DNA from 4 places in the Paenibacillus sp. FSL R5-0701 genome. Region 3 is predicted to be linked to each of the others. Evidence: predicted binding sites of a transcription regulator. Region 3 holds the regulator's gene; each other region holds the start of a gene.
The links. Region 3 encodes Rex, which represses fermentation and respiration genes when NADH is low (regulators of the CRP and FNR family bind a similar motif). Its sites were predicted from a motif close to TTGTGAAATATTTCACAA; they were not measured.
Positions count from the first base shown of each region.

Region 1: a site for Rex is predicted at 3,915-3,932, ahead of MKZ13_RS28725 (formate/nitrite transporter family protein). Genes of this name have one in related genera too.
Region 2: a site for Rex is predicted at 3,592-3,609, ahead of pflB (formate C-acetyltransferase). Genes of this name have one in related genera too.
Region 4: a site for Rex is predicted at 2,979-2,996, ahead of MKZ13_RS15365 (cytochrome ubiquinol oxidase subunit I). Genes of this name have one in related genera too.

Region 1 is NZ_CP150230.1:6,535,264-6,541,258, reverse strand. Features, by position in the region: gene MKZ13_RS28745 (ABC transporter ATP-binding protein) at 1-330, shown strand, start outside; gene MKZ13_RS28740 ((2Fe-2S)-binding protein) at 424-1,236, shown strand; gene MKZ13_RS28735 (glutathione peroxidase) at 1,389-1,868, shown strand; gene MKZ13_RS28730 (FAD-dependent oxidoreductase) at 2,377-3,738, shown strand; gene MKZ13_RS28725 (formate/nitrite transporter family protein) at 4,041-4,892, shown strand; gene MKZ13_RS28720 (hypothetical protein) at 4,951-5,226, opposite strand; gene MKZ13_RS28715 (AbrB/MazE/SpoVT family DNA-binding domain-containing protein) at 5,965-5,995, shown strand, end outside.
Region 2 is NZ_CP150230.1:4,573,894-4,579,888, forward strand. Features, by position in the region: gene MKZ13_RS20170 (extracellular solute-binding protein) at 1-185, opposite strand, end outside; gene pflA (pyruvate formate-lyase-activating protein) at 409-1,161, opposite strand; gene pflB (formate C-acetyltransferase) at 1,251-3,509, opposite strand; gene MKZ13_RS20185 (hypothetical protein) at 3,846-4,076, opposite strand; gene adhE (bifunctional acetaldehyde-CoA/alcohol dehydrogenase) at 4,298-5,995, opposite strand, start outside.
Region 3 is NZ_CP150230.1:4,393,245-4,399,239, reverse strand. Features, by position in the region: gene MKZ13_RS19260 (tetratricopeptide repeat protein) at 1-518, shown strand, start outside; gene dinG (ATP-dependent DNA helicase DinG) at 660-3,521, shown strand; gene MKZ13_RS19250 (redox-sensing transcriptional repressor Rex) at 3,740-4,393, shown strand; gene MKZ13_RS19245 (amidohydrolase) at 4,380-5,684, shown strand; gene MKZ13_RS19240 (DUF5590 domain-containing protein) at 5,722-5,995, shown strand, end outside.
Region 4 is NZ_CP150230.1:3,470,549-3,476,543, reverse strand. Features, by position in the region: gene cydD (thiol reductant ABC exporter subunit CydD) at 1-509, opposite strand, end outside; gene MKZ13_RS15370 (cytochrome d ubiquinol oxidase subunit II) at 524-1,537, opposite strand; gene MKZ13_RS15365 (cytochrome ubiquinol oxidase subunit I) at 1,537-2,901, opposite strand; gene MKZ13_RS15360 (MFS transporter) at 3,300-4,694, opposite strand; gene MKZ13_RS15355 (LysR family transcriptional regulator) at 4,804-5,679, shown strand; gene MKZ13_RS15350 (GNAT family N-acetyltransferase) at 5,710-5,995, shown strand, end outside.

The sequences.
Region 1 (5,995 bases), 2.1 Mb from region 3:
AATGCCACAGCCAACCGTACCATTGTTATGGTTGTCCATGACTTGAATCATGCTTCCCGCTACGCACATCACATGATTGGTATCAAAAAAGGTAAAGCCATCGCTCATGGTTCACCTGTGGAAGTTATGAATTCGGATGTACTTCGTGAAGTATTTAACATTGAAGCAGATATCGTGATTGATCCACGCTCCGGTGTACCACTCTGCTTGCCTTACGCTCTTGCAGGCGAACGTCAGCAATCGAAGACGCCAGAGCAGAAAGTCATGAACAGTGCGATGGTTCATGCTGGAGGACGAACAGAACCACGTGTTCAAGCGACAGGAAGTTAACGAAATGGGCCATATGTGGTCCTTACATTATAGAATGAAGCCGCTGTGCATAATGCACGCGGCTCATTCGCATTCATGGGAGGTTTGCAACCAATGGGAGCAATCAACTACACGTGGTTAGAGCAATATGGACGTATAACGACCGGTCCGGTTAACGAACCGGTTTTTGGCATGCCTTTGACATTGTTAAGACATCCGGAGAACGCAAAGCTTATGCTCGAAGTCTATAATAAGCACCTGCGTACAGATTCTCTTCGCTCTGCTGCTGTATATTTCATGCACTCTGTTCGCGGTTTAGTGCTCGGTATTCATTACTTGACATCTATGTGTGATGCATCGCTGAATATTTCGTTGGAGAATATCCATTTGCAGTTGGAGGTTCAGGAAGGGCGTCCTGTAATCCATTTTCAGATTGTGGATGCAACCGAGTATGCCCATCCTGGTTCAGTCGACAACGGTGGTGGAGATGTATCTATCTCGCGGAATGAATTACTTACAGCATATTACGGTGAACAACTACGCCCACTGATTGAGGGGGTGGCCCTTGCGGGAGAAGCAAACACGGGTCAGATGTGGGCACAGTTCGCATCCATCCTGAGATGGTTCAAGACGATGGTGGTAAAGATGGACATTACAGAATCGGAACGAGAAGCTGTAATTCAGGGATATGAGCATGTCATTGCCATGCCACCGGAGATTCTGGGGTTACGCAAGAACTTGCTGTCATTCAAACCGGTCGAGATTGCTAATCCCCATCAACCTGGAGAGACCATGCTGATGAAGCCGACATGTTGCCTGCACTATCAGGTGTACGGTGGTCAGAATTACTGTTACAGCTGTCCCAAACTGACCAAGGCCGAGCGGCAAGAGCGGTATGATGCAATTGTGGCTGCCAAGTCAGGTTGAAGTGAGTCGGGAGCAAAGGGATATGGGTAGATCCGAGATTTGGTAATCGCATCCGATCAGGTTTATAATAATAAGACAGGCTGTAGGTTCATTGGTTATGCCAACGTGCTCGCAACAGTCCAAACCAACATATGTCATGGGAGGAATCAGTCATGTCCGTATATTCATATCAGGCGGTAACTACCGCGAACCAAGAAGTCTCACTGGATCTGTATCAAGGTAAGGTATTGGTCATTGCCAATACAGCCAGCAAGTGTGGACTGACCCCGCAATACGGTGAATTGCAAAAGCTCTATGATCGTTATCGCGATCAAGGCTTGGTTGTACTTGGTTTCCCTTGTAACCAGTTTGGAGGGCAGGAGCCAGGTACAAGTGAGGAAGCCGAATCATTTTGCCAGATTAACTATGGTGTGAATTTCCCGGTGTTCGCCAAGGTAGATGTGAATGGTGAGGAAACACATCCTCTATTCCAATACCTGAAGGAGCAACAACCCGGCGTAGGCGAAACAAGCGACATCCAATGGAACTTTACCAAGTTCCTTGTTAACCGTGAAGGTGAAGTGGTAGGTCGTGTTGAACCGAAAGAATCCCCGGAGACCATGATTGCAGATATCGAGAAATTGCTCGGTTAATACATGAACGTTGAGAAGCCTATCCTCGTATAAACGAGGATAGGCTTTTTTGATTATTTTATATACGCAGATTTATTCTCTTCACAGGTAGGAGTTGGCTCCATGAAATCAACTCTCTGTAATGAAAATTGAAGCCATTTATTTTTTGTACAACTAAAACATGAATGAAAGGCACGCTTCTAACTTTATGCGTCCATACAGGGATCGCGGAAGCCTTTGCATAGCATAAATCGACCCGAATCCGGGGAAAATGAAATCAATAAAATGAAGGGAAGAAAAGCTGAAGAAAAGCTGAAGAAAAGCTGAAGAAAAGCTTGAATACAGGGAAATGACTTCTTTCGACAAACTTTTTTTGCTCAACCTATTGCAATGTGAAAAAGATCACATTATAATGAGTGTGTAAAGTGAAATTAATCACATACACAGTATCGATTAAGAAGTGAAATATTTCACAACCATAACAACCTTATATTCAAACTCATTTATATATTTCGAGGAGGAACTTTTAATGAAAATCGCAGTTATCGGATGTACACACGCAGGGACCGCAGCCATCGTAAATACCGCCAAATTGTACCCGGATGCTACCATCACCGTGTATGAGCGCAATGACAATATCTCCTTCCTATCTTGTGGCATTGCGCTCTACGTAGGTGGGGTTGTGAAAGACCCTGACGGTTTGTTCTATTCTTCGCCCAATCAATTGGCAGAGCTTGGTGTTGAGACCAAGATGCTTCATGAAGTAACAGCAGTAGATGCTAAGGGCCATACCCTTCAGGCTAAAAACCTGCAAACCGGGGAAGAATTTGAAGATACGTTTGACAAACTGATCGTGACAACGGGTTCATGGCCTGTCGTTCCGAAGCTTGAAGGCATTGAGATGGATAACATTTTACTTTGCAAAAACTACAATCATTCCAACACGATTATCGAAAAAGCCAAAGATGCCAAACGTGTTACCGTTGTAGGTGCAGGATATATCGGCGTAGAACTGGTTGAGGCTTTCCAGATGAACGGCAAGGAAGTTACCCTGATCGACAGTGTGGACCGTATTTTGAACAAATACCTGGACCCTGAATTCACGGATGCGATCGAAGATACGTTGACTGGACGCGGCATCAAGCTGGCTCTTGGTCAGACGGTACAGAAGTTTACTGGAGAAAATGGCAAAGTGACCAAGGTGATCACGTCCAAAGGTGAGTTTGAAACCGATCTGGTTATTCTGTGCATCGGCTTCCGTCCAAATACAGAGCTGCTCAAAGGCCAAGTGGATATGCTGCCAAACGGTGCGATCATCGTGGATAAATATATGCAAACCAGTCAAAAAGACGTCTTCGCTGCGGGTGACAGCTGTGCTATCCATTATAACCCTACAGGCAAAGCATCTTACATTCCACTGGCGACTAACGCTGTGCGGATGGGTACACTGGTAGCCCGCAACCTGGTTCGCCCTACGACACCGTATATGGGTACACAAGGAACATCGGGTATCAAAATTTACGAGCAAAATATCGCGGGTACCGGGATGACGGAAACATCTGCTGCTGACGAAGGTCTGATCGTGGAATCCGTGGTACTGGAAGACAGCTACCGTCCGGAGTTCATGCCTACGGCTGAGAAACTGTTACTCAAAGTGGTATATGAGCAGGCTACTCGTCGAATTGTCGGAGCGCAAGTAATGTCACAGGTTGATCTGACTCAATCGATTAATACGATCTCGGTCTGCATCCAAAACAACATGACCGTAGATGAGCTGGCCTTCATCGACTTCTTCTTCCAGCCACATTACAACAAACCGTGGAACTTCCTGAACACGGCGGGTCTGCAAGCACTGCCTCCAATAGAAGTAAAAGCACCAGCAATGGTGTAAGGAAGCAGAATAGATGTTGATATAAAATACTGAACCATAAAATGCACAAAGGCTGGCGAGCATATCGTCAGTCTTTTTTTGTATATCTGTAATGGAGGTGTAAGTAACATGCACGATATCCCTTGCTGTCAGAGTCATTCAATGACAAGCATGAATAACGACTTTTATACATAACATTGTGATAATTTGCACAAAGTTTTGTATAAGACCAAGATACAATTAGGATATGGTATTCAACGCATAACTAATGAATTTTAGATGGTCTTATCCAATGATGAACAATGAAGGAGAGGATGAATGATATGGCAGCAAAAACACCTCTTGAGGTTGCACAATATACGGCGCAAACAGGAATGAAGAAGGCACAATATCGGGACTCTTCTGTACTGGTGCTCAGTTTTCTGGCAGGGGCTTTTATCGCGCTGGGTTTTCTACTGGATATTCGGGTAATTGCTTCTGCGCCAGCAGAGTGGGGAAGTTTGGTTAATTTGATCGGTGCGGCGGTATTCCCAGTTGGATTGATTATGGTGCTCATTGGTGGTGGCGAGTTGCTGACGGGAAATATGATGGCTGTTCCACTCGCGACAATTGCACGAAAATTATCCGCGGGCAGCATGTTGAAAAATCTGACGTTAGTGACGATTGGTAACTTTGTTGGAGCTTTGTTTGTCGCGTATGCGTTTGGACATGTGCTTGGTCTGACTGGAGAGGGTGTATATCTGGCGAAAGTGGTGGATATGGCTGGACATAAGCTGCATGATGGATTCCTGCAGGCTTTTATCTCCGGCATCGGCTGTAACTGGCTGGTTGCGCTGGCCGTGTGGTTATCCTATGCATCCGATACGATGAGTGGCAAAGTACTAGGCATTTGGTTTCCAACGATGGCATTTGTGGCGATTGGATTCCAGCACGTTGTGGCCAATATGTTCCTCATCCCGGCAGCAATCTTCGAAGGACATTATTCGTGGGGTCAATATGTGATGAATTTCATTCCGGTATGGCTCGGGAATCTGACTGGAGGAGCTTTGTTTGTAGCTGCAGCCTATTGGGTGGTGTACCTGCGCCAAGTTGAGCCGAAAGTGAAGCCAGAGATAGCAACGTCGATCGAACCTGTGGAGACGGAGGCTAGAGCGATGTGGAGCAAACAAGCATAGAGGGCATTGCGTAGCATGTGTGGACGTAGGTCGTCCCCAACTGCCAATTAAATTTTTATTATTCAAAATATGAATTCATTGTTGCCCACATTCGATTGTACTCGCTTCGTACCGCTGAGAATGCACCGGGCTTTTCAGATTTATTGTTTGAATTTGGCTCAAACGTTAAATATTTATTACGTGATTTGCACTCATAGTTTTTGCTATTTATAAGGAATTCAATTCTATCTTTAAATGGTCTGTCTAATAATTTAACCACCATAATGTCTCCAGTACTGGTGGTTCTAGCAGGAAAATAAATCAAAAAGTAACCTTGTTCAAATCGGTACTCCATAGCACTTACCTCCATTCGAATATAGAATTTATTGCTAGTTAACTAAACCATCAAAAAGTATCTATACATCAATTATACATGATGAAGTTAGTGCATAATATTATTGTTTTTATCACCAATTTAGAGAGTTAACTGGACTCATTTGTGTACGTTACGGAAGGAAATAAAGTTTCACTATGACGATGATTAGGATGGGATTGCGTTCGATAAAATTATATCGGCGCGTACATGAATCCAAAAATTACAATTACAAATAAGTTCTAGGAAAAGGGCATTCCTGGATTATTGGGAACGCCTTTTGTGTGTCCTGTTGCAACCTAGGCTTGGTTTAAACAAGCCTAGACTAAGGGAAGGATTTCGGATCAGGAAGGGCTTCAGCTTCTGCAGGAGGATCGAAGGAGTGTTTATACCAATCAAGAAGACTAGGGCAAGAGAGGCCACCTAAGAGCCGCTACGCACTGCTGGGGGGTTACTTGGCCCGATACCTAGAGCGCCTAAGCCGTCCCGGCCAAGGCGCTTTAGGTTCCTGTGCCGCGCTTCACACCCCGCACTGAGCCTTAACAGATATTAAAGACCACCAACGTTCGTCTTTTAAGGCAATTTGGATGCTTGGCCAGCTCCTGCAGCTTGCCTATTTTTGTTCAAAACCCGAACATTCCATAGATAACATTATCTTAGTATCCGATAGAACTATAAATAATATGGTACAATAAGGAAAAAATAGGAGAGGAAACGGTGATGAAAAAAGATAAAGATACGGGAATGGTAT
Region 2 (5,995 bases), 180 kb from region 3:
CGTTTCTGTTTGTCAGCCCCTACTTGAGTGTGGCGGAGAAGCATCTCAATCGGTTCCTTACTTGTCTCCCCCGCAGGTGTATTGCCTGCGCCCTGCTGTGGCTCGGTACTTGAGCTTGCACATCCCGCCAAAGTCCATGAAGTGATAAGCAATAATGAAAGCAGCAACGTCATTCCTTTTTTCATCTGGTTGACCCTCCTCAAGATATTGAGCATTTGGCTTTACACTCTGATTATAAAAAGCCGGAGCTTACATCGTAAGGATGACAATTCATCAATGGAGGGATAAAATCCTTCACTGGACCCATAATCTTGCATTTCCAATGGATAACAGCAAAAAAACAGCCCCTGCGAAACATGTTCGCAAGGACTGCTTGGTTGATTGTTTTTATTATATATAAAGGTTAGATTACTTACCTGAACAAGCCACGCCAGCCGTTTCCTGGCGACCTTGTTCGATCAGGCGATACGCCCGCTCCACTTCTTCTTCACTTGGTGAAGGAACTCCATCCAGTGGATATACTTTACCGAGCGCTTCCCATTTGTAGATCCCCATCTGATGGTATGGGAGAATTTCGAACTTTTCGACGCCATTCAATGTTCCGATAAACCGTCCGAGGTTAAGCAAATCCTCTTCCTCGTTATGAATACCAGGCACATACACGTGGCGTATCCACATTTTCCGACCTTGCTCCGATAACCACTTGGCTGTTTTCAACGTTCTCTCGTTGGATTTGCCTGTCAACTTGATGTGTTTCTCATCATCAATATGCTTGAGGTCCAACAGAACCAGGTCCGTGTGATCCAACAGATCGTGAATCCGTTCCGGTTCGTTAAACCCGTTGCTGTCCAGTGTCGTATGCAATCCCCAGCGCCGCTTCACTTCCTTGAAGATTTCGGCTACAAAGTGAGCCTGTAACGTTGGTTCTCCACCAGATATCGTGAGTCCGCCTCCGGAGCTGCGGTAGTAAGACAGGTAAGGCTCAATTTCAGCCAGTACCTCCTCAAGCGTCATTTCTTTTCCGCCATCCAGCGCCCATGTATCAGGGTTGTGGCAATATTGACATTTGAGTAGACATCCTTGCATAAAAAGCACAAAGCGGATGCCTGGGCCGTCAACCGTCCCGAAAGTTTCGAGTGAATGAATATGTCCGTTAACCATGCTGCCTCTTCCTTTCTGTATCCGCATCCGCTGTGCGTTTAATATGATTTGGAATATCTTGCTCTAGCGGTTTTCTACTTGCAAATTAATTACATCGAGCCATGGAACGTACGGTTGATGACATCCAACTGTTGTTCACGAGTCAGTTTAATGAAGTTAACCGCATATCCGGATACCCGTATAGTCAATTGTGGATAGTTTTCCGGGTGATCCATCGCATCAATCAATTGCTGACGATCAAATACGTTAACGTTCAGGTGATGAGCGTTTTGACCAAAGTAACCGTCCATCATCGCAGTCAGATTGGATTTACGTGTAGTCTCTTCTTTACCCAATGCTTTTGGCACGATGGAGAAGGTGTTGGAAATACCATCAAGACTGTGTTCATAAGGCAATTTGGCTACAGAGCCAAGGGATGCCAGTGCACCTTTTTTGTCACGACCATGCATTGGGTTTGCGCCTGGAGCAAATGGTTCACCTGCTTTACGACCATCCGGTGTAGTCCCTGTTTTCTTACCGTATACCACGTTGGAAGTGATCGTCAGAACGGATTGTGTTGGAACTGCGTTACGGTAAGCTTTGTGTTTGCGAATCATGCCCATGAAGTTCTCGACCAGTTCAACAGCAATGCTGTCTACGCTGTCTTCATTGTTACCGTAACAAGGGAAGTCTCCTTCGATTTCGAAATCAACTGCGATGCCTTGTTCGTTACGAATTGGTTTTACTTTGGCATATTTGATTGCACTCAGTGAATCTGCTGTAACCGACAAACCAGCGATACCACAAGCCATCGTACGTACAATGTCACGGTCATGCAATGCCATCTCGATACGTTCATAGCTGTATTTATCGTGCATGTAGTGAATGACGTTGAGGGTGTTCATGTACAGCTTCGCCAGCCACTCCATCATTGGTTTGAAGCGTTTCATAACCTCATTGTAATCCAGTACTTCGCTAGTGATGGCAGGATACTCAGGTCCAACTTGTGCTCCGGATTTCTCGTCACGACCACCGTTGATCGCATACAGGAGAGCTTTAGCCAGGTTGGCACGAGCACCGAAGAATTGCATTTGTTTCCCGATCTTCATAGCCGACACACAGCATGCAATACCGTAATCGTCACCGTAGATCGGACGCATCAGATCATCATTTTCATACTGGATTGAGCTGGTTTCGATGGATACTTTGCTGCAATAATCTTTGAAAGCTTCTGGAAGTTTCGTTGACCAGAGAACAGTCAAGTTCGGTTCTGGTGCAGGACCCAAGTTGTGCAGTGTATGCAGGAAACGGAAGCTGTTTTTGGTTACGCGTGTTTCACCATTCACAGACATGCCACCGATGGACTCAGTCACCCATGTTGGATCTCCACTGAACAGTTCGTTGTAATCCGGTGTACGCAGGAATTTGACAATCCGCAGTTTCATTACAAAATGGTCAACCAATTCCTGAGCCTGTTCTTCGGACAGAATGCCTTCTTGCAGGTCACGTTCAATGTAGATATCCAGGAAAGAAGATACACGTCCCAGTGACATCGCAGCACCGTTCTGTTCTTTGATTGCAGCGAGATAACCGAAGTACAACCATTGGAATGCTTCTTTTGCTGTTGTCGCTGGCAAGGAAATATCGAACCCGTGCATATCGCCCAATTGTTTCAATTCTTGCAATGCACGAATCTGTTCAGACAATTCTTCCCGCAGACGAATGACATCTTCATCAATAACATCAACTTCGAGTGCATTCAGTTCGCCTTTTTTGTTACGAATCAGGAAGTCTACCCCGTACAAAGCTACACGACGATAGTCACCGATGATCCGGCCACGGCCATAAGCATCTGGCAGACCTGTAATAATTCCTGCTTTACGCGCTGCACGCATATCGGAAGTATAAGCATCGAATACACCTTGGTTGTGTGTTTTGCGAATGTTTGTAAATATATCAATGACGCCTTGAGGCAATTCGAAGCCATACGCTTCACATGCATCAATCATCATCCGGATTCCGCCTGTTGGTTGAATGGAACGTTTGAACGGAGCATCGGTCTGAACGCCGACAATCTGCTCTTTGGATTGATCCAGATAACCGGGTTGGTGAGAAACAATAGTCGCTGGTGTGTTTACATCAACGTCAAGGACACCGCCGTTATCCCGTTCTTTTTTGGTCAGATCAGATACGATATCCCACAATTCTTTGGTATTCTGGGTTGCACCTGCGAGAAATGCTTCGTCACCGTAATACGGAGACAAGTTGTGTGCCAGAAAATCATTCACATCTACGGATTTGGTCCATGTTCCTTTGGTAAAGTTTCTCCAGCCTGTTTGTTGTTTGACATCTTTTTCAATCACCGACATCGTAATCCCTCCACTAATTTGGATTTCTGGACACATAACATCTTGCTTCATTCGTAGCATTGTGTGCCCAGAGCCGCGATTAATGTGAATTGTTTCACATAAACCGGAACATGTTCTCTCTACTTGGGAACCGGAACCGCGGGATGAATGTTTTTCTTACATTTTCAGTATACGACTTGGGGCTTTCATCATCTGTGATTTTTGTCACAAAGTCAGTGAAATAACTCACTCCACCTGCGCTGTGTCTCATTGCCCCCTGTAAATTCACACTTAGCCACTGCGCGGGCAGAACAACTTCCGATCGCTGTTATCCCCGGATTTTTTCAATTTTATATCTCAAAGGGGAAAATCCGAGGATAAAGGCGAACGCTCCGCTTCTTCAGTTTTTTCTGCCCTCTCCGTTATTGTGTGAACATCTGGCTCAAACAGCCACATCACGAATTCCATTACTACCTCTTTAGAACCCTTTTGCTCCTCTATGCTTGGAGCAAACCAAATTTTAAAATACTCCTGAAAAACAGGTGCTTCGCTCTTTTGTTTTTCTGCCCTTTCTTTATTGTCGAACATCTGGCTCAAACAGCCACGTCACGGATTCCGTGTAACCTCTCTAGAACCCTTTGCTCCTCTATGCTCGGAGCAAACCAAATCTTAGAATAACCCCTGAAAAACAGATGCTTTACTCTTCTGTTTTTCTGCCCTCTCGTTATTGTGTGAAAGACGGCAATCGGGGCTCCCCATTTGGGGAACCCTGATCTTCTTACCGTAAGGCACGCGTCGTTCTAAGTTTATTATTCAAACTTTCCGTAGAAAGCGTTGCGGTATACATCAGCCAGTTCAGTTACCAGCGGTAACTTCGGATTGGCGGTTGTACATTGGTCTTCGAAGGCACGGTCTGCCAGATAATCTACATGTGCTTCAAAGTCTTTGGCATCAAAGCCGATTTCCTGGAACGATTCTTCAATGCCTAATGTTTTGTTCAGGTTACGAATGGCGTTGATGAGACTGGTTACGCCTTCTTCTGTCGTACGAGCAGGCAATCCCAAGATGCGGGCGATTTCGGCATACCGCTCATCCGCTACAAAGTGCGAATATTTCGGGAATGATGCAAATTTGGTCGGTTTTTTCGCGTTGTAACGAATGACGTGTGGCATCAGAATCGCATTGGTGCGTCCGTGTGCGGTGTGATACTGACCGCCCCATTTGTGCGCCAAGCTGTGGTTAATGCCCAGGAATGCGTTGGCAAACGCCATACCTGCAATCGTGGAAGCATTATGCATTTTCTCACGTGCCAGTTTATCTCCTTGCAGTGCCGATTGCTCCAGGTATTGGAACACCAGTTGAATGGCTTTGATCGCAAGTCCGTCCGTGTAATCATTTGCCATAACAGATACATAAGCTTCAATCGCATGCGTCAGTACGTCCATACCTGTATCGGCAACAGCTGTTTTAGGCAGGGAGTATACAAACTCCGGATCAACAATCGCTACGTCTGGTGTCAGCTCATAGTCGGCCAATGGATATTTGGTGTTACCTTGATTTTTGTCTGTGATAACAGCGAACGAGGTCACTTCAGAACCTGTACCGGATGTGGTTGGAATCGCTACAAATTTCGCTTTTACGCCGAGACGTGGATATTTGTAGATCCGTTTGCGGATATCCATGAATTTTTGTTTCAGGTCGTTGAAGTCCGTGTCTGGGTATTCATAGAACAACCACATGGCTTTGGCAGCATCCATCGGTGATCCACCGCCGAGTGCGATAATGCAGTCTGGTTGGAAGCGGCGCATCATTTCGGTTCCGCGGTCTACCGTTGTTGTGGATGGATCTGGCTCAACATCGGAGAATACTTCGATCGCTACTGGCATTTGGCGTTGACGCAGATAGTGTTCTACCTTTTCAACATATCCAAGCTTCACCATCATGGCATCCGTAATAATCGCTACACGTGTGATGTCAGGCATTTTGGCAAGATACTGCGTTGCCCCTTTTTCGAAATAGACTTTGTTCGGCACTTTGAACCATTGCATATTCACGGTACGGCGAGCCACCCTTTTCACATTGATTAAGTTCACAGCGGTTACGTTGGAAGAAGTCGAGTTACGTCCGTATGATCCGCATCCCAGTGTCAATGACGGCATGTTTGTGTTGTAGATATCCCCGATGGCACCGTGTGTGGATGGTGAGTTCACAATAATCCGTCCAGTTTGCAGACGATCTGCGAATTTGCCAATCACTTCTTCATTTGTGGAGTGGATAACCGAGGAGTGACCCATGCCGCCAAAAGCAACCACTTCTGCTGCACGTTCAATTCCCTCTGCTGCCGTTTTAACTTTGTAACAAGCCAGTACCGGGCTTAATTTCTCAGCCGACAATGGGAATTTTGTACCTACCCCTTCAATCTCGGCCACGAGAATTTTGGTGCCTGCTGGAACTTCAATACCGCACAATTTCGCAATGCTTACCGCAGATTGACCAACAATCGCCGG
Region 3 (5,995 bases):
GAATGCTGGATGAATGGCTGATGTTTGAAGAAAAGATGAGCCAGGTAAGGGAGCGGGAGATGGATAAGCCTGCTTCCCTTGAGCCGGAACAGGAAGCTGTTACCGCTCTACCTGAACTCCATCTGGAATGTTTCAGTCGAGGTCAGGGCTATTTCAAATTACAGATGTATCCGCAGGCGATCATGCAGTTCTCCCGGGTTGTGACCGACCATCCGGAGAGTGCATTGACTCGTTTTTACCTGGCGCTCGCGTATCTGAATCTGGAACAAATGGCGGAAGCCGGGACACATTTGCAGCAGATCATGTATCTTAAGGGTTCGCCTCGCTTAAAAGGGCTTGTATGTAACGCCCTGGGCTGTATTCAAGCCAAGCTTGCGAATCCCGAAGCTGCATGTTCACTCTTTGCACAGGCCCTTCAGTATGACCCGACATTGACCGAACCACTGTACAACATGGAAGCTTGCAGGTTGAACAGGGGAAAATTGCAATATGCTAATCAGCTGACGACCCTTCATTAAGCGGGAATTCGGCGACAAAAAACGGTGTTCCCTCCTTTGGCATAGCGGCGGGGACACCGCTTTTTTGTCAGTTAATTTTCAAATCCCCTTTTTTTTGCTATGCTGTAACATAGACTGGAATGGAAGGGACCGTACATTGCAATGAAATTTGCCGTATTGGATTTCGAAACAACCGGCACGCAGTCCGACGGTGAGATTATACAGGCCGGACTTGCCATCATAGATCATGACTACAGCATAACTCAAATATATAGTTCTTATGTGAACCCTGGTGTACCGATTCCCCCGTTTATTTCGGGGTTAACGGGTATTACCGATGAAGATGTGGCGGACGCTCCTTCACTCGAAGAGATGATGATGGAGATGGTTCCGCTGCTTAATGATGTGGTGCTTGTTGGACACAACGTCGCTTTTGATTTTCACTTTTTGCAGAATGCTCTCGACCGTTGCGGTTATTTGCCGTTCACTGGCCGCATTCTGGACACGATTGATTTTCTGAAGATCACATTCCCATCACTGGGTTCTTATCAACTCGGTTATGTGTCTTCCGAATTTGGATTTCAACATGATCGCCCTCACCAGGCAGACAGTGATGCACTGGCGACAGCCTATGTATTGCTCAAGTGTCTGGATGAGTTAAAGGAATTACCGCTCATAACGATTCAGCGCCTCAGTGACCTGTTTTCACCAGAAGACAGTGACTTGGGTTGGTTTTTGGACGGAATGCGCAGTGAGAAGGAAGCAGAGCCGATTCAGGACCTGGACGGACATACCTATTATCGTCAGCTTGCTCTTAATGTAAGTGATTGGACTGATATAGGTGCACCACGCGATGAGCGGGAGGCTAACCCCCTTGATGGTGTAAGCTTCGAACAGTTTATGGACCAGGTTCGGGAGAACCTGAAGGATACGCTGGATCATTACGAGGAGCGTGAAGCGCAGACTCAGATGTTCAGCAGTGTAAGGCAAGCCCTGGATGAAGAAAAACATCTCTTGATCGAAGCAGGAACAGGCACTGGTAAATCTCTGGGTTATCTCTTGCCTGCTATTTACGAAAGTGTGAAGCAAGAACAGAAAGTTATGGTTAGCACGCATACAATCAATCTGCAGGAGCAATTGAGAGAGCGAGACATTCCGATGCTGACCCAAGTGGTTCCGTTCCCGTTTAAGGCTGCTGTCTTCAAAGGGCGTGGACATTACCTGTGCCTGCGAAAATTTGAACACAAAATCAATAAACGTGAGTTCGCCACACCCAAAGAGGATTATTTCACAGCAGCTCAGATGATTGTCTGGCTTACGCAGACCGAAACCGGAGATGATGAGGAACTTAACCTTAGCGGACGCGGAGGGGACTTCTGGGAGACGGTACAGAGCGAATCTGAGTCTTGTCTGGGAAGATCATGTCCATGGTTCCGCAAATGTTTCTACCATCGTGCCAAACATGAGGCAGGGTTGTCTGATATCGTAATCACCAATCACTCCAAATTATTTACGGATGTGAAAGCCGCGCATCAGCTGCTGCCAGCCTATGAGAGTCTTGTGATCGACGAGGCACATCATCTGGAGGATGTCGCTGGTAAACATCTTGGAATGCATATGAAATATTTCACCTTGGTTCATACACTGACCCGCCTATTTAAAGACAGTCGTAATGGTCAGCTGCCTATGCTTCGTTCCCAGTTATCCGGGCATGAAAATTCGGTGCAATGGGGCTCCATGGTGGATCAGATGTTCCCGCTCGCTCTTGAAGTTAAGGAGCTGTGGGATCGTATGAGCGATGCCTTGTTCGGTCTGTTGCCTGAACGAAGTGATGCTTCACCGGGAGAAACGGGGCAATTTTCACTGCGTCTGAAAGCATCTCAGAAACCTGCGAAATGGCAGGAGTTGCAGGATCTGGAGAACCAGATCTATGTGACTCTGGGCGATTTGGTTCGCAAAGGGGACAAATTGCTGCTTGAGGTGAAAGAAGATCAGGATGATTATCAATCGGATAGTCTGATCACAGACATTACAGGATTGCTGAAAGATCTGACCACATTGAAGGAGAATCTACGTTTCTTCATGCGTATGGATGACGCCAAAACGGTGTACTGGATGGAAGCCAGCGGCCAGTTCCGCAGTAAATCTCTCCAGCTGTATGCCGTACCTGTAGATGTCAGTGCACAGCTTAAGGATTTGTTTTTTGACAAAAAGAAAAGTGTTGTGCTTACATCGGCTACGCTCTCTGTGGATAAGTCATTCCAGTTCATGATTGAACAGCTTGGCTTGCAGGAAGCTTCCGAGAATAATCGGCTGTTAACGTCGATGCTGCCATCACCTTTCAACTATCGCGATCAGGCACTTCTGGTGATTCCGCGTGATTTCCCAAGTGTGAAGGGAAGTGTGGGTGATGCGCACTTTGTTAATATGCTGGTGCAATCACTCGCAGAGACGGCAATTGCCACGCGTGGACGCATGATGGTTCTGTTTACTTCATACAAGATGCTGCGACAGGTCTATGATCCGCTGAAGGAGGCGCTATCTGGTAACGACATCTCGTTGCTTGGGCAAGGCGTTGACAGTGGAAGTCGTTCCAAATTGACTCGCAGGTTCCAAGATGCCAAAGCAACGGTACTTTTGGGCACAAGCAGCTTCTGGGAGGGTGTAGATATCCCGGGAGAGGCCCTAACCTGTCTCGCTATTGTTCGACTGCCTTTCCAGCCACCGAATCATCCGTTGGTGGAAGCCAAGAGTGAGCTGCTTCAGGAACAGAAGAAAAATCCGTTCATGAAACTGTCCGTGCCGCAAGCGGTCATTCGTTTCAAACAGGGATTTGGCCGGTTGGTGCGTACAGCGAAGGACAGAGGAATTGTCATTGTTTATGATACACGGGTGATTGAAGCGTACTATGGTAAATTCTTTTTATATTCATTACCTGGTCCCAAAATGGAACACATGCTCACGGAGCAGATGGTTCCACGAATTACCGAGTGGTTGGAAAAATCTGCTAATGAACAAAAATAATGGTTGTTTTGTTCGTTACATCATTGCATGACACTATCGTTTGGCGTTAAACTTTATTAGATATTTCCGTATCCGATTAAAGCAGTTGCACGTAAGAACTTATAACCTAAATTACAAGGAGCATTCTGTATAAAATGTCACGTTTATCTTTGAGTTTATACAGAATGCTCATCTTTTCATCTATTATTTTATCGTGGCCTTGGTAAGGGGGAGCAAGAATGAAATCGGATAAAATTTCGGAAGCGGTGGTACGACGTCTGCCTGTATACTTGCGTTATTTGAACGAGTTGCATCAGCGTGAGGTGGCTACTGTTTCTTCTCAAGAGCTTGGACAGAGGCTGGACCTGAATCCGGCCCAAATTCGTAAAGACCTGGCTTACTTCGGTGATTTTGGTCGTAAAGGGATCGGGTATGATGTATCCTATTTGATCGAGAAAATTCGTCACATTCTCAAGATTGATCAGCAAATTAATGTAGCTCTGGTAGGCGCGGGTAATCTAGGTCAAGCCTTGTCCAACTACAACGCATATCTGAAAGACAACATGAAGATTGTTGCTGTATTTGATGCATATGGACCGAAGATTGGTAGTCAAATCAACAGTTTGACAGTAAAACCAATGGATGAATTGACGGAGGCGGTTAAAACGGATAACATCCGCATCGGAATTATCACGGTTCCGGATACGGAAGCCCAAAATGTAGCCGATCAGCTTATTGAATCCGGAATCGAAGCGATCCTTAATTTTGCACCAACAATTCTAAAAACACCGCCGCATATCCGCATTCACCATGCTGACTTTACTACGGATCTGCTTAGTTTGGCCTATTACTTGGAGACTGGAAAGGACGACGAGGAAGATGACAACAAATAGATGGGTAATCCACAACGGCAAATTTGCCGTTAATGAAGGCGCAACATGGAACGTGGTTCAAGGATACATGGTTGTTGAGAATGACAAGATTGTGCATATTGGTGAGACATTGCCGGATGAAGACAAAAATTGTACCAAAGTGGATGGAAAAGGATTGTTCTTCCTGCCGGGTCTGATCAATACGCATGGTCATGCAGCAATGTCGTTGCTCAGAGGGCACGGAGACGATCTTGCGTTGCAAGTATGGTTGCAGGAAAAAATGTGGCCGATGGAAGCAAAATTGACTTCAGAAGACGTATATTGGGGAACTTCGCTATCGGTGCTTGAAATGTTGAAAGGCGGAACTACAGCTTTCCTGGACATGTACGATCACATGGATCAAGTGGCCAAAGTTGTGGAGCAATCCGGCGTTAGAGCAGCACTGGCACGTGGTGTAATCGGGCTGTGCTCGGAAGAAGAGCAATTGCGGAAGCTGGAGGAGTCGGCAGCGTTTGCACGTGAGTGGAATGGACAGGCAGATGGTCGTATAACAGCTGTAATCTCGCCACATGCACCATATACATGCCCTCCTGACTACATAGAGAAGCTTGTGCAGGTCGCGAACGACCTAAACCTTCCCCTTCATACACATATGTCGGAAACGCTTCGTGAAGTCGAGCAGAACGTGGCTGATTATGGACTGCGTCCTGTGGCACATCTGGAGAAACTGGGCTTTTTCTCTCGTCCATCCCTGGTTGCACATGCGGTGCATCTGAATGACGAAGAGATTGAGATTCTGGCCCGTCATGATGTGGCTGTATCCCATAACCCGGGAAGTAACCTGAAACTCGCTTCCGGTGTTGCGCGGGTACCTGCGTTGCTGAAAGCAGGAGTTACCGTGTCACTCGGAACAGACGGACCGGCAAGCAACAACAACCTGGATATGTTCGAGGAAATGAGACTGGCTGCATTGATCCACAAAGGTGTATCTGGTGACCCGACGGCAGTGCCAGCAGGCGAAGCGTTACTACTCGGAACGTCATACGGTGCCAAATCTATCTTCTTGAACAATACCGGAGCACTCCAGGTCGGCATGAAGGCTGACTTTATCGCCTTGGACATTGAACAGGCACATTTCTATCCACATACAGACCTGATCTCACATGCGATCTACTCGGCTTCTGCCAAAGATGTTGAGCACGTATGGGTGGATGGAAAACAAGTGGTGAAACATGGCGAATGTCTTACGCTGGATGAAGAACGCATTTTGCGGGAGTCTCAATTGGCATTTGATGGTCTGCTTGCTCGTTAATTGCAGGACAGCATCATAGGGAAAGGAAGTTCGGCTTTTGAAGAAAAAAAAGAAGTGGATATGGATTTCGCTGCTTGCACTGGTTCTGATTCTGTTTGGACTTCAGCGTTATTACGTCTATGTCACGCAGGACCAGCGCAAGGAAGAAGCGCTCGCTATACAGGCAGCACAGAAGCAACTGGGCATTACATCCTATGATGAATTGCGCAAGTACATCTGGGGAGACAAAGAAGGCTCTGACAACATCTACTGGACCCTGATCGGCAAAAACAAGGATAACCAGGATGTTATGGTCTGGGTTAAGTTCGACG
Region 4 (5,995 bases), 920 kb from region 3:
GCCGTGAATAGCATAATCCAGCCTGTGTTGGCGTGCTGCGTAAACGTAACAACCAGAATCAGAATCGGGATCATCGCGGCTTCCATCATTCGAGGCATATATTGACTGAAATAACTGTCAGCCTCATCCACAGCATCCAAAGCAACACTGACCTTTCCTCCCGTCTGTCCACTCAGGGTTGAAGGCATGGAAGCGCGGGTCAGGTTCTGCAACACAGATGCTCGCATATTCGTCTTGGCGCGTGCTGCCATATGCAAGCCCACTTTCCCATTACCATACGACAACAGTGAGCGTACAGCCATGACAGCCAGCAATAGGCCAAGCAACAGCATCACGGATGAAAAGGAAGCTTTCTCTACAAAGATTCGCTGGACTGCTTCAGCTACCAAGGTGGCCTGGCTTACAATAGCTACACCAAGGGCCAGCGAAATGATCGCAAGGAGAAGTCTGTTTTTTCGTTGTAAAGACATTTGCTGCGAGATCAGATTGGATTTGCCTCTCCTTTTCATTGAACGCTCCTCCTTTATTTTTTCCCTTTCACATAATCCGCATCAAACAGGAACAGTTTGAAGACCAGGATTAGAGAAGGAATTAACAGGCACAGACCACCGATAAACACAACGACGAGTGCAAAGCCCATTGCAGGTGGTGTGGCGCTGCTCTGAATGGTGATGAATGGATCAAGAATGTAAGGATATTGCCCAATCCCGTAAGCAAAAAAGGCTGTGAGAAATTGCAGCATGATGCATATAAAAGCTAAACCGTAACGGCGTCCGTTATATAACAGCCACATGGCAATCATGAAAAACGCAACGGAAAGCGCCAGTAGCCACCATAGATCCATCATATTTTGAAAATGACGCTCATTGTGTTGACCCAAATATATAAATGCAGTCAGCGCGAGAATAATGGTCGGTGTGCTCCAGAACAAAGCATAGTTACGCATTAGCTTCAATGCCGAATGATCCTCTGCCCGAGAAGCATAAAATGTTAGAAATGACCCGCTAATGAACAATACGGATACGATTGCCAGTCCAACGATGCTCCATGATAACGGATTGGTAAATAACGCCCAGTAATCCAGGGAAACGGTATCTCCCTGCTTCAAAATAAAGCCACCTTCAGACAGGGTCAGTGCCACTGACAATGACGCTGGAATAAGTAGACCCGTAGCTCCATATAAGAACAAATACACGATACTTTTTTTAGAACCATAATTTTCGAAAGCATAGAATGAACCACGAATGGCAAGTAAAATGACGGCAATACTTCCCGGAACAAGCAGCGCGGAGCCATAATAGTAAGCAGTATCCGGAAAGAATCCAACGATGCCAATATAGAAAAAGACAAAAAATACATTGGTGATCTCCCAGACCGGTGATAGATAACGGGAGATCAGACGATTAATCAGGTGATCCTGCTTCGTCAGGCGTGCATAAAAGGCGAAGAAACCTGCTCCAAAATCAATGGAAGCTACAATAAGATAGCCGTACAAGAACAGCCAGAGTACCGAAATACCAATTAATTCATAACTCATTATGCCTGACCCCCTTTCTCGGCTGATTGATCATGCTTCTCCTTCAACCATTTCTCCATCTCGAGTTCAGCAGGATTATTATTGAACAACCGTCTCAGTACAACGACACACATAACGCCTAGCAGGATGTAGAGAAGCAAGAAGACGAAAAATAAAATTCTCACACTCGGTGAAGAAGTAGCGGCCTCTTCCACTCGCATATAACCTCGGATGATCCATGGCTGCCGCCCAATCTCTGCATAGAACCAACCCATCTCAACGGCCAGAAAAGCGAGCGGTGCACTGAGTGCAACCATACGAAGCATCCACTTGTTAAACTGATTACGTTTCTTCCAGAATACAAACAGGAAGTACAGACTTGAGATCGCAAGCAGAGCAAATCCGATTCCAGCCATTAGATCAAACAAATAATGCACAAGTAAAGGTGGATGCTCATCTGGTGGAAATTCGTTCAGCCCGGTTACCTCGGCATCAAAGTCTCCAAAGGCAAGGAAACTGAGCACCTTCGGCAAATGTAGTGCGCCTATAATTTCATGTTCAGCATTCAGCCATCCCAATAAAATCAAATCCGCTCCGCTTTCCGTCTCGAAATGCCACTCGGCAGCTGCGAGCTTCTCCGGCTGATGCTCAGCCAAAAACTTGGCAGATACATCTCCAGCTAAGGAATTTAATAAACTGAATACCAGTACAACGGCCATCATGAGATTCAAGCCTTTTTTGTGGTAGGCGGACACTCCCTTTCTCAGCATCGCAAAGGCTGCTATTCCTGCTAACAGGGCAGCTCCTGTCAGATAAGCCGAGCTTAATACATGGAACACTTTGGAGAACGTCGCCGTATTCAGCATCGCTTGCACGGGGTTCACTGCCATGAATTGGCCTGCTTCCATCACAAAGCCTTCAGGCTGGTTCATGAATCCGTTCACTGTAGTAATAAAAACAGCAGACATACCTGCCCCGGCGACAATTGGAATGGTCAGCAACCAGTGGATATACGGATTTTTGAACCGATCCCACGTGTACAGGTAAATGCCCAGGAAGATGGCTTCAAAAAAGAACGCGAATACTTCCATAAATAGTGGCAGTGCAATGACATTCCCGGCCAGTTTCATAAAATTCGGCCATACCAGAGCCAATTGCAGCGATATCGCTGTGCCTGTCACGACACCAACCGCGACAGAAATGACAAACCCTCGTGACCACCTCTTCGCCATAAGTATGTAATGGTGATCCTTCTTCCGAATGCCGATGAACTCTGCAATAGCGATCATCAGAGGCACACCGACACCAAGTGTTGCAAAAATAACGTGGAACCCGAGCGTCAAACCAGTCACCAGCCTGCTCCATAACACCGTATCAATAGCCATTCGTTATACTGCCTCCCTTCAAACTCTGTTCAATTTTGAAACAATCAATATCAGCTTCGGCCAAGCTCAATGCATAGTTGCGAAATATTTCACAAAGGTAGGTACGACGATATCTTGCCACACCTTTAATGCGTTTACTCCTGTTGGCTCCCGATTATAACAAGCGCTGGATGCCTATGAAAATCTGATATTGATGCACTTCAAGTACTGACCAAGCCTATTAATCAAAATTATTATATCTTTATTTTTACCTAATTCAATCAAAGACACGTCTTCTACCTTAAACGTTCAAGAAAGGATCAACTCTTTCTGACAACTTGGTGAAAAACAAAAAATACACCCAATGGAGCTATTGATTCATTGGGTGTAAACGTGCTATTGCACGGCAGATTCGCTATTTACTTGCTTACTTGCTCCGGACTCACCGGACCTGCCTCGCGACGTACGCTCATGATGATCAATGATGCAGCTAATACCGTAAGGATGATGCCAAGCATGTGAAATCCTGTCACATTAAATGTATCTCCCATAACAATTCCAATGAATAACGACGATAAGATGGTCCCCAGGTAGCGTGATGTATTAAAAATACCCGATGCGACTCCAATCATTTCTTTGGGTGTGCTTTTGAACAGTGCTGCTTGCATGCCAACCGCGTTTAGGCCGTTACTTATTCCAAATAAAGCTAAGGCAACAATGATTATGAAGATTGGAGAAGTTTCATTCATAACAACGATCAATATAGAGCCCAATGTCATTAAAGAAGCGGATAAGATCAGCGCTGGCCGTGATCCTGATCTGTCAATCCAGCGCCCTGCAATCGGAGCAATAATGACTGAACATAACCCCAAAGCTAGCATACTCATTCCTGTATGAACTTCATTGAGATGTCGTATCTGCTTCAAATACGTAGGAACTCCAAAAAATAGTGCGTAAAACAGGATATTTACCAGCATGTATTGCACATTCACCCAAGTCATCTCGGGATATGTGGCAAAGGTTCGCAGAGGGATGAAAGGCGTGTCTGCTTTTAATTCATGTCGAATGAACATAACGAGTGCGATTAACCCGATCGCTCCTGTCAGCAGATGCCATGTTGAAATATCTCCTGTGGAATTTACTGAAAGTAAACCGATGAGCAGAGTTACCAAGGCTACCGTAAACATCAGGATGCCTGGTGCGTCAATTAACGCAAGCCATTTCCGAATGGACATGTGACCAGAGATAGACGGGGATTGCTCGTCCTTCGGGATTGTTTTCCAGGCGAACCAAAAACTTGCCAAGACAAACGGAATATTAACGATGAATATGCTATGCCAATCCCACCAATGAATCAATACTCCACCAATAAAGGGCCCGATCGCAGCCGCTCCAGAAAGGAATATAGCCAAGGTGGACAAGGCGGAGGCTTGCTTGTCAGTCACGTTAATTCTGACAATCGCCATTCCGACGGCCACCATCATGCTTGTGCCAATCGATTGAATGATTCGGAATACGATGAGCCACGAAAAACTGGGAGACCACGGAGCTAGCATGGATGATACAAAAACAATAATAAGACCCATGAGGAATATCTTCCTGCGGCCAAACAAATCACTACATTTGCCCATGACGGGTTGAGCGACAGCACTGGCAATGTAAAATGATAAAATAATCCACGAAACGGCTGTAAAATTAAGTTGATACACTTGTTGTAGCCTTGAAATAGCCACCGAAATCATGGAGGAATTCAACGGATTCAACATAATTCCGAGTCCAACAGCTAACATCAATCCTTTATTTCGAACGTTCATTGGTGCACCTCTCCTTCTTCTGCTGTCATCTTACTTGAAAACATTCATTTATTCCAACGCATTATATGTTATGATTTGATGAACTAGAAGGAATGAAGGAATGGTGCAAATGGAACTTCTTCAACTAAAATATTTCCTGACGGTGGCCCGATGCGAACATGTTACGGAAGCTGCAGGAAAGCTGCATGTCACGCAATCCTCCCTGAGCAAAACGATACAACGATTAGAGGATGACCTGGGAGTCCCTTTATTTGATCGAATCGGGAGAAAGCTGCGATTAAACGACTTTGGAAGAACATTTCTTCAGCGAACTGAAAAAGCCTTATTTGAATTGGAACAAGGAAAGCGGGAAATTGCTGACCTCTCCAACCCGGATCAGGGTACACTGCAATTGGCGGTGACTACGGCGAGCACATTGCCAGGCATACTGCGGGAATTCCGGAAAAACAAACCGGATATTCAGTTCCATGTGCAAATGGTTTCGTTAGAAAACATGTCCAGACTTCTACATCGGGGCGAGGTGGACTTTTGTCTCTCCTCCCCTCCGATTCATGGTGACGATATCGAATGTCAGATCCTATATGACGATCCGATTGTAGTCGCTGTTCCTATGGGTCATCGATATGCAGATCGAAGCAGCATTCAATTAACCGAGCTTAAGGACGAGCGGATTGTTGGGGTGAAGCAAGGGTATGGGGTTCGTGATATGGTAGATTCCGTATGTCAATCCGCTGGTTTCCTACCGAAGTATGTATATGAAGGTGATGAGCCTGCAAGATTAACAGCCCTTGTGGAAGCGGAGATCGGTCTCGCGTTTATACCTAGCACAGCCAGAAACCCGCATGAGCGCATTAGATATCTTCAGGTAGAGGAACACAAGCTCGTTCGGGAAATCGCTCTACTTTCGCACAAAAACAGATATATTTCCAAAGCCGCTTTAGAGTTTCGCAGCGTGGTTATGGACTATTTCAGTGCTATGCCATGAGCATACATTCAATACAGAGGAGTTGTCATTTTGATATTAAAACCAGAAAAATTTGATCATATTTCAGAGACAGAACGGCTAGTCATCCGACCATTACAGAAAGACGACTATGAAAATTGGTTGAATGAGTTCGAAAACCGTCATCCCTCCCAACACCGTCATGATACAGGCAAAATGGATATGAGTGAATGCACACTGGATTGGTTTCGTGATCTGGTAGATCGACATCAAGAGTTAGCGCGTACAGATGCCGTTTATGTATTTGGTGTGTTTAGAAAGCATGATGGTACACATCTGGGTATGATTGATATTGCTA